One region of the Lactobacillus sp. JM1 genome, then DNA from elsewhere that is predicted to be linked to it. Evidence: predicted binding sites of a transcription regulator. Region 1 holds the regulator's gene; each other region holds the start of a gene.

Region 1 (3,289 bases):
GTTGGCGTGGTTATTCCTTGCTGAAGCCAATCATTAGCAATTCGATCAGCTAAATTATTAGTCAACACAGCATCATATTCAAAACAAGTATGAACAATCAAATTAATTAAAGGTGGTGTTAACCCCATTTGATCTTGCAAACGAAAGATAACTTTCTTTTCATTTGCAGTTACATAGCCACCTTTTTTCTCTTTTAATTCGTATAAATAATCAGTTGGCACCTTACTATCTACTTCACGAATTAGATCTGCATCAGCTTTTGATAATTTTTTAATTGCATGATCAGCATCTTTAGGAGTTTGACGTAACTGCTTTTTAACCATTTCTTTATTGCGATTAAGTCCAAAGTTTTCATTAACTGCATTTTGAATTGCATACATATTGAGTTTATCTGCCCCAGCTGACATCGTAATCAGCGCAGTTTCGACAAATTCTTGCTCAGTTAAATGGTAAAAATCAATAATCTGTTTAATTTCTACCTGGTGCTTTAAAACTTCTTCTTTCTTAATATGATAGCTCTCAAACAAATCAACCAAAAAGCTCCAGTCAACTTTTACCGGCTCATTACCTAACTTAATTTCACCTTTGGCATCCTTAGGAACTTCACCAGCCGCTTCTTTAACTTCAACTGGTGCATCAATCGCATTTTCAGCACTCAAGTGAAAAACATCAAAAAAGCCACTAGTAACTTCCTTAGCATCTTTTAAACCGACAAAAGTTCGCGGAGTAAATTTTTTTACCAAACGATCAAAAGCTACATTTCCTACTCGTTCAAGCAACAAACTTGAAAGTAAAAAGGTGTGAAAGAACTCACCTGCTGAAGGAACTTTTTCTACTTCAAAAATCAAAACCTCGCCTAAAACAGGATTTGAACCTAAAAATGTCTTAATTAAGCCTGTTGCCTCTAAATGATGCAAAGTTTTAAATAAGTCCTCTAATTTTAAGTTAGTTTGATCTTGAAGTTGATATAAAGTTTTATAATCTTTGGCAAAAGGTACTTCATCAAATTCTTTTGTCAATGTTATATATAATCCTACTCCACGAATACCCACAAGAGGCTCAAAAAGAGTAGTTAAAACTTTTATATTTTCTTCACTAACAGCTACTTGATTAGCCACATAAAAAGGCTGCTTAGGGTCAGCACTTTCAAACACAGGCTACCTACTCCTTATCATGTTTAGCCATCATATCTTCCATGGCTTCCATAAATCCTGAAACATCTTTAAATTGGCGATAAATACTTGCAAATCGAATGTAAGCTACATCATCTAAATTAGCCAATTCCTTCATCACCAAATTGCCAATGTCTTTAGATGAAATTTCATTAAGACCTTGCTTTCTAATTTCATTTTCTACATGATCTACTAAAGTATCTAGTTGTTCGCTTGAAATTGGTCTCTTTTGCGCAGCCATCATTACGCCATGCAAAATTTTATCGCGGTTAAAGGCCTCACGAGTCCCATCATTTTTGATTACCAATAGAGGCGAGCGCTCTACTCTTTCAAAAGTAGTAAAGCGAAAACCACAATTTTCACATTCTCTGCGTCGTCTAATTGCTCTATTTTCATCGCTTGGACGAGAATCAATTACTCTTGAAGCATTCTTGTGGCAATTTGGACATTCCATCTTCTCTACCTGCCTATCTTTTGTAATAAATCAGATAATCTTTTCTCTAAGTTATCTATTGTACCAGTATTAGCTACTACATAGGTAGCTCTTTTTTCTTTTTCACTTAGTGGCATTTGATTATTTATTCTAACCAAAGCTTCTTCTCTAGTGAAATTATTTCGTTTCATCAGACGTTTAACCTGCAGTTTTGGTGAAATAGAAATAACCAAAACGCCATCGCATAAGCTTTCAAAACCAGATTCAAATAGTAAAGGCACATCAACTACAACTAATTTTTCTTGATTTAAACGGTATCGCTCCATTTGTTGTTTAATTTTCTGATGAACAAGTGGATGAGTTATCTCATTTAATTTTTTCAGCTTAGTTTTATCATTAAAAACTATTCCACCTAATTTATGACGATTAATTGTTTGATCATCATTAAGAATATTGCTGCCAAAATAATTAACTATTGCCTGATAACCCTTTTGGCCTACTTCCATTATCTGATGAGCAATCAAATCGGAGTCAATAATCGGAATATTTTGCTTTTCAAAAAATTCATCAGCTGTACTTTTACCACTGGCTATTCCGCCAGTTAATCCTAAAAAATATGTCATTTATATAGTACCTGACAATGCGGACAGAAAGTAGTTCCGCGTCCATTTACTTTGATCTTCTCTAAAATAGTGCCGCACTTACTACACTCTTCACCAGCATGTCCATAAACCTGCAGCATCTTTTGATAACCACCAATTTGGCCATTAGCATCTAAATAAGTATGAACAGTAGTTCCGCGTTCCTTAGTTGCTATAGCGATAGTATGGTTGATATTTTGATATAAATTCTTCACCTTATCAGCAGGAATGGCTTGAGCGCTACTTAGGGGATGAATTTTACTCTTCCAGAGTACTTCATCTACATAAATATTTCCTAAACCACACACAATTGTCTGATCCAATAAAGTGTTCTTTATATTCTTTTTCTTCCGGCTCAAAGCATTAATGAAATAGGTTAAGTTAAATTCAGCAGTACTAGGTTCAGGTCCAAGATGCCGAATTCCAGTCGTCTTTCTTTCAGTTCCTGTTTCAACTAAATGCATCCTACCGAATTTGCGCACATCATCATAACGTAAGGCAGTCCCATCAGTAAAAATAAATTCTACATGTTCATGCTTTCCCTTAGGTGTATCAGGACTAACTAAATGATATTTTCCTTCCATGCGCAAATGCGAAACCATTGTTAAGTCGCCATTGAACCTAAAGAGTAAATACTTGCCATAACGATCAATTTTCAAAATCGTTTTATTTGTCAATTTTTTAATAAATTCAGCTGGATCGTTAACTATAATTTTAGGATACCAAATATTTATTTTAGCAATTGTTTTTCCCTTTACTAAGGGGGTTAAAGTCCGTCTAACTGTCTCAACTTCTGGCATCTCTGGCATTAAATCACCTACTTTTTACTTAGCGTCATACCAATTATGACCCCAGTTAGAGTCAGCTATCAGTGGAACATCTAGTGTTACAGCTGACTGCATAACTTCTGGCACAATTTTCTTAATTGTATCTAATTCAGCCTTCGGTACGTCAAAAATAAGCTCATCGTGTACTTGTAAAACCATTTTAGTCTTTAAGCGCAATTCATCAAGTTTCTTTTGCATATTAATCATGGCAATTTT
Region 2 (3,289 bases), 240 kb from region 1:
TTTGTCGCTAGAAATTGAGTCTCTTAAAAATTTTTCAAAGTTGGTGTCTTCAGGAAGAGTTGCAAGGTTACCATAGTACTTATTAATTGGTACTCTTTGACCCTCAGAATCAACGACTTCCATATCTGCTGGAATCTTGAAAGCCTTAATAGTAGATGGAAGAATTTCTTGCCCATTATTAAATTTTATGTTAGCTAAAACATTCATTAATGGATTTAAACTTGGATCTTTAGCAGAACCATAATTCCACTCAAGTGCGTATTGCATTAGCCGAGCAGATTTCTGTTTATCAGCAGGAACATCTGCCGCAGCACTTGGTTCTGGTCCATAATAAGTTGCACCATTTTCGGTATAAGAACCATTATTACCAGGATAACCGTCTTGCCCAGGGGTTCCAATTAATTTTGGTCCCATAACAAAACCGTGAAGAATTTCTTTGGTTACAACTAAATCTTTATATGGAGTAATCTTGATTGGTAAGTTTTGAGTAAATTTTTGGTTATTAAATAAAGTTACGGTAACAGGTAAATTGAAGTCTGGGTAAGTACCGTGAATGTCCTTATATTGCTTAGTTGCGTCATTATCAGCTGTAAAATAAAAGGTTGGATTAAAATTTGATAGAATCCCATCATCACTACCAGTATAAGTAAAAGTAAAGATTTTATTGGTATTTGTTTGTGATGTGCTTATCTCAAAGTCGTTAATCTTAGAAGGAGGAGTACTAAAGCGTAACAAGTTATTAGTGGCAGCGATTGAAACTGTGATTTTTTGTCCATTATTAATAGTAATGGGGTTCTCTTTATTTTGATTAATATGAACTCTAATTGTTCCTTGAGTAACATTAGCCATTATTGACTTATTAGCGTCATCACCTGTAATACTTACAGCTGTAGATTGATTCTGATCAGTGGTAGTTTGAATTTTTTCTTCAAAATTAATTGCTTGAGCTGATGCTTGTGTAGTGTTTGCTTTTTCTGACTTAGTAGCTAATAAGTTAGTTTCTTGCCTAACAGTAGTTCCACTATTTTTACTAGTTTGATTTACAGAAGTTTGTTCATTATTTTGAACAGGTTTAGTGCTAGTTGTGGAATCTTCTGTAGCTTTAGTTTTTTGAATATTTAAAGTGCGCGATTTGAGAGAATCGGAAGTACTTTCTTGGCTAGTAACATTTTGATTTGTAGTGTCTACTTCAGCAGCATGCGCGGTATTAGAACTTTCTAAAAAGAATGTTGTACCTAATGCAACAGTAACTAATCCAACTGAAAGTTTTCTAAGGCTAAACTTTTCTTTCCCATTAAGCTTAGCAATAAAAGATAAATCATTCTTATGTGACATTTCTTTTTCCTCGATTACAATCATTTTATATATAAAATAACAATTTTGTTTTCCAACAAGTTATTATAACTCAACTTTAAATAATGAAATCAAAAAAGATTGATTAATCTGAATATTCATATTATTTTTGATAAAAAGTTGCTATTAATAGCTTTAAAAGGCAAAGACTATAAATTTTATACCATAATAAAATAAGCACCTAATTAAAAAACGTTATTAAAAGAGGTATCAAAAAAATAAATTGGAACGTAAAGTTATGCTGATGATGCAAGCTGAAAGGTCAAAAAAATATTAAATTATTCGAAAATCCTAATGACTAAGAAAAGAAAACGCTTTATTTAACTGGAAGGAACGCCTACCGCATATTTACCTAAAGATGTAAACTCTTGTTTTGAATTTTTTGACTACTATACTAGATACAGATGCTTTTTTGAGTAAAAGGCGGATAAGGCACAATATATGGTGTGACCTAATATAGAGAAAGAGGAGTTAATGGATGGATAATTCAACATCATTACAAGAAGATCATAAGGAAAGAAAGGATAATTACTTTGTTTGGCTATTTAAGCAATTACATGGCTGGCCAGTACAAAACTATATGCTTTGGTTCTTTGCCTTTGGGTTTCAATTGGCTATTTTGATTCAAAACAAAATTACTACTTTAACACTAATTACTTTCATTGGTACTCTACTTGGAACATTATGTGTGTTAGCAATCAATGCTACTAAGGCAATTAATGGTTGGCTTGGTTTGATTTCGGCAGCTTGTTTTATTTATGCAGGTTTAGCTGCTAAAAATTACTTATCGATTTTTGAGCAAATTGCTTATATTTTAACTTTAGACTTACCAGTTATTATTTCAGTTAGATCTTGGAATGATGATACTAAGAACCATTTACGTAAATTTGGTGCTAAAGAATGGATTATTGCAATTGTTGGTACCTTAATTGTGTATGCAGTATCAGGTTACTTAATTGGTAAATTTACTAACGATCCACGTCCTTGGATTGATGCAATTAGTTTCGCTATTTCATTAACTGCTGGAATTATGTGTTTCTTACGCTACAACAACCAATACTTCTGGTGGACTGCTAGTGGAATTTTTCAATTAATTCTTTGGGGTGTAACTTACGCACAAGGAGATGCAACTTTAGCAATGGCAGTTAACTCCTTAATTTATGTTGTTAATGACGTTTTGGCCTTTACTGTTTCCCCTTGGTTTAATATGGGAAGAAAGCGTGAAGGATTAAAAGCTATTAAAGACTAATAAAAATCGAAATAAGTTAAAATGAGCATGTCGAGTTTCGGCATGCTTTTTTGTTTGTGAGGTATAAATAGATGAATGAAAAGTGGAAAAAGAAATTGGCAAATGCAGCAAATAATGATGACTATGTAAAGCTAAATACGGGCTTAATGAGAGTATCAGATTTAAATAATTATTTATCATCTTTTCCTAGTAACTTGCTTGCTTTTAATAAATTGGGAAAATTTACATATTATAAACAATTGCCGGGAATGAACTATAATCCACCAGAGCTTGGAGAAAATATTATTTCGTTGGGTAAAACAGAGCAAGAAAAGAAACAGTTAGAGGAAGTCTTCCACAAATTAAGCACAGGTCGGGAAAAAGAATTCCGCTTTGCGGACCAGACTAATACTCAAAAGAGGTTTATGGTGGATAGTTATCGTGCTGTTTTTGATAAAAATCATCAATTTTCAGGAATTAATGAGAGTATTCAAGATATTTATCCACTTGTGGAATATTATTTAAAGGAAACTGGGCAAAAATTAGTTGATGATCCAAATAATCCGAATGGTGAAGTTTATCGTAAAAATCAAGAAATTGATGCCGAAAGTGGAGCGTCTGAATTATAGAAAATTGACATAAGCATATTTTTCCTTAAAATATAATTAAAATATCTAGGAGAAGGGAATGTAGTTAAAATGGCTGTAA
Region 3 (3,289 bases), 490 kb from region 1:
ATTTCGTCTGATGTTAATTTGATATCTTGAGCAGCAATATTCTCCTTCATATGCTTAACCGTTCCCGCTTTAGGAATCGATAAAACATTACCATGTCTTAAAGTCCAAGCTAACATAATTTGGTGCGGAGTTACATTGTGCGCACGAGCTACTATTTTAAGATTATTAGTAATCCTAATCGAATCGCCCTTACCTGAGTTAAATGGAGAATACCCAATAAAACCAACGCCATGCTTTTTTTGCCAAGGTAAAACATCATATTCTACCCCGCGTTCAGAAAGATTATACAAATCTTCATTGGCAAAACAATCCTTGCCGCCTGGGACACTAAACAATTCTTCTAGGTCAGCTACATCAAAGTTAGATACACCCCAGTGGCGAATTAAGCCTTCATTTTGTAATTCTTTTAGTCCGCGTACTGTTTCAGATAAACGCTTATCGCCACGCCAATGAAGCAAATACAAGTCTAAATAATCAGTTTTTAGTCGTTTTAAGCTATTTTCTAAGCTCTGACGTTCTAATTCTGGAGAAGCATGATACGGATAAAATTTTGAGATCAAAAAGATTTGACTGCGATCATAACCTTGAATTGCTTCGCCAATTAATTTTTCACTTTTTCCTTCACCATACATTTCTGCAGTATCAATTACTTTAATTCCATTATCTAAACCATAGCGAAGTGCAGCTATTTCGTCTTTTTTCTTAGAAGCGTCTTCGCTAATTCCCCAAGTTCCCATGCCTAAGCCTGACAAGTTATTTTCTTGAAAACTCTTCTCCATCTCTTCTCACCTCACCTAAATTTTACCGCAGAAAAAAACAAATTTAAAAATGTTAGCGGTTTAAGTTGACTAGACCAATTTTATATTTTATAATGGACTAGACCAATGAATGAGGAGGTACACATAATTATGAAAATCATCGTAACTAAAGATAATATTGAAGGCGGCACTAAGGCATTTGAAATTATTAAAAAGGGAATGGAAAACGGCGACAAAGTTTTAGGCCTTGCAACTGGCTCTTCCCCAATTCCAATGTATGACGATATGTGCGACAGCGACTTAGACTTCTCTGACATGACAAGTATTAACTTAGATGAATACTATGGCTTAAAACCAGATAATGATCAAAGCTACCACTACTTCATGCAAAAACACTTATTCGATAAGAAGCCTTTCAAGCATTCATATATTCCAAATGGAATGGCAAAAGATATCGATGAAGAAGTTGACCGTTATAACGACATTATTGCTGCTAACCCAATTGACATCCAAATTTTAGGTATTGGTAGAAACGGACACATTGCCTTTAACGAACCAGGTACTCCATTTGACAGCTTAACTCACAAAGTTCAATTAACTGAAAGTACTATTAAGGCAAATTCACGCTTCTTTGACAATGAAGACGAAGTTCCTCGCCAAGCTATTTGTATGGGAATTAAGTCAATTATGCAAAGTAAGAAGATTGTTTTACTAGCCTTTGGCGAATCAAAGCAAGATGCAGTTAAAGCATTAGTTGAAGGTCCAGTTACTGAAGAAGTTCCTGCATCCATTTTGCAAGATCACCCAGATGTAACAGTTATTTGTGATGAAGTAGCTGCAGCAAAGCTTGATCCAAAATACAGAAAATAATCCTCATTTAAGACTGTTTACTTTGGCGAATTAATCTTTTTAGATTAGTTCGTCTTTTCTTTTTGTATTTTTTTGATGTGTTCTCTTGACTTTTTTCTTTTATAGCAAATTAAAAAACCACTTGTTTTCATACCAGATATTGAATTACACTATTAAAGCAAACTATATCTTGTAGAAAGAACGTGATGACAGTTATTGTATTGAGCGGGCCTATTGGAGCCGGAAAATCCAGTTTAACCAGTCTTCTTGCAGAGCATTTAGGCACCCAAGCATTTTATGAAGGTGTAGATAATAATCCAATTTTGCCACTTTATTATAAAGACATGGCACATTACACTTTTCTCTTAAATACCTATCTTCTAAACCACCGCTTGGCACAAATTAACCAAGCTATTCGCGATCATAACAGTGTGTCTGATCGTTCAATTTATGAAGATGCCTTATTTTTCAAAATGAATGTCGATAGTGGAATCGCAGACCCTACTGAATTCAAGATCTACGATAGTTTACTTGAGAATATGATGGAACAAGCTCCAGGCAACCCAAGTAAGAAACCTGATTTGTTAATTTATATTCATGTATCTCTTGATACCATGCTTCACCGCATTCAAAAGCGCGGTCGTACATTTGAACAATTATCAACTGATCCAGGCTTAAAAGACTACTATGCTCGACTTTTGTCTTATTACGAGCCTTGGTATGAAAAATATAATGCATCCCCTAAGATGATGATTGATGGCGATAAATATGACTTTGTTGCAGACGAAGATGCACGAAAAGAAGTTATCAACACAATTGATCAAAAGCTTACTGATCTAGGTAATCTAAACTAGCTAACGAATAGAAGGAACGTGATGACAGTTATTGTATTAAGTGGGCCCATTGGAGCCGGAAAATCCAGTCTAACAGGTATTCTATCTAAGTATTTGGGCACTAATCCCTTTTATGAAAGTGTAGATGACAATCCTGTTTTGCCATTATTCTACGAAAACCCTAAGAAGTACGCATTTTTATTGCAAGTTTATTTCTTGAATACTCGCTTCCAAAGTATCAAGTCAGCATTAACTGATGATAATAACGTACTCGACCGTTCTATTTACGAAGATGCACTTTTCTTTCAAATGAATGCCGATATTGGCCGTGCTACTAAAGAAGAAGTAGATACTTATTACGAACTTCTACACAATATGATGAGTGAGTTAGATCGGATGCCTAAGAAGAATCCAGATCTTCTTGTTCATATTGATGTATCATATGACACAATGCTTAAACGTATTCAAAAACGTGGTCGTAACTACGAGCAATTAAGTTATGACCCAACTCTAGAAGACTACTACAAGCGTTTGCTTCGCTATTACAAGCCTTGGTATGAGAAGTATGATTATTCACCAAAGATGACTATTGATGGTGATAAATTTGACTTCATGGCAAGTGAAGAGGATCGTCAAGAAGTCTTAAAGCAAATCGTTGCTAAGCTTAAAGAAATGGGCAAACTTGACAAAAATTGGAAACCAAATTTAGTTAAATAAAGTAAAAACTGCGATCCGTATTGGATCGCAGTTTTATTTTATATTATATAGATGCTAAAAAGCCTTTTCTTTTTCTTGATAACTTACTGGTAAAATTTTTTTATAATTAAGCGGTATTTGTTCGTTATGTAT

Evidence for each region. Region 1 encodes NrdR, which represses ribonucleotide reductase genes. Its sites were predicted from a motif close to ACACNATATATNGTGT; they were not measured.
Region 2: the regulator NrdR is predicted to act here: its motif matches at 1,786-1,801, upstream of pnuC (nicotinamide riboside transporter PnuC).
Region 3: the regulator NrdR is predicted to act here: its motif matches at 1,788-1,803, upstream of F3I00_RS09895 (deoxynucleoside kinase).

Annotation. Positions count from the first base shown of each region.
Region 1 covers NZ_CP044412.1:1,447,435-1,450,723, forward strand. The annotation lists gene F3I00_RS07410 (DnaD domain protein) at 1-1,154, opposite strand, end outside; gene nrdR (transcriptional regulator NrdR) at 1,162-1,626, opposite strand; gene coaE (dephospho-CoA kinase) at 1,632-2,228, opposite strand; gene mutM (bifunctional DNA-formamidopyrimidine glycosylase/DNA-(apurinic or apyrimidinic site) lyase) at 2,225-3,055, opposite strand; gene polA (DNA polymerase I) at 3,071-3,289, opposite strand, start outside.
Region 2 covers NZ_CP044412.1:1,685,630-1,688,918, reverse strand. The annotation lists gene F3I00_RS08785 (YSIRK-type signal peptide-containing protein) at 1-1,359, opposite strand, end outside; gene pnuC (nicotinamide riboside transporter PnuC) at 1,832-2,602, shown strand; gene F3I00_RS08775 (PAS domain-containing protein) at 2,674-3,210, shown strand; gene pepT (peptidase T) at 3,280-3,289, shown strand, end outside.
Region 3 covers NZ_CP044412.1:1,940,414-1,943,702, forward strand. The annotation lists gene F3I00_RS09885 (aldo/keto reductase) at 1-779, opposite strand, end outside; gene nagB (glucosamine-6-phosphate deaminase) at 909-1,628, shown strand; gene F3I00_RS09895 (deoxynucleoside kinase) at 1,811-2,461, shown strand; gene F3I00_RS09900 (deoxynucleoside kinase) at 2,483-3,157, shown strand; gene F3I00_RS09905 (LacI family DNA-binding transcriptional regulator) at 3,212-3,289, opposite strand, start outside.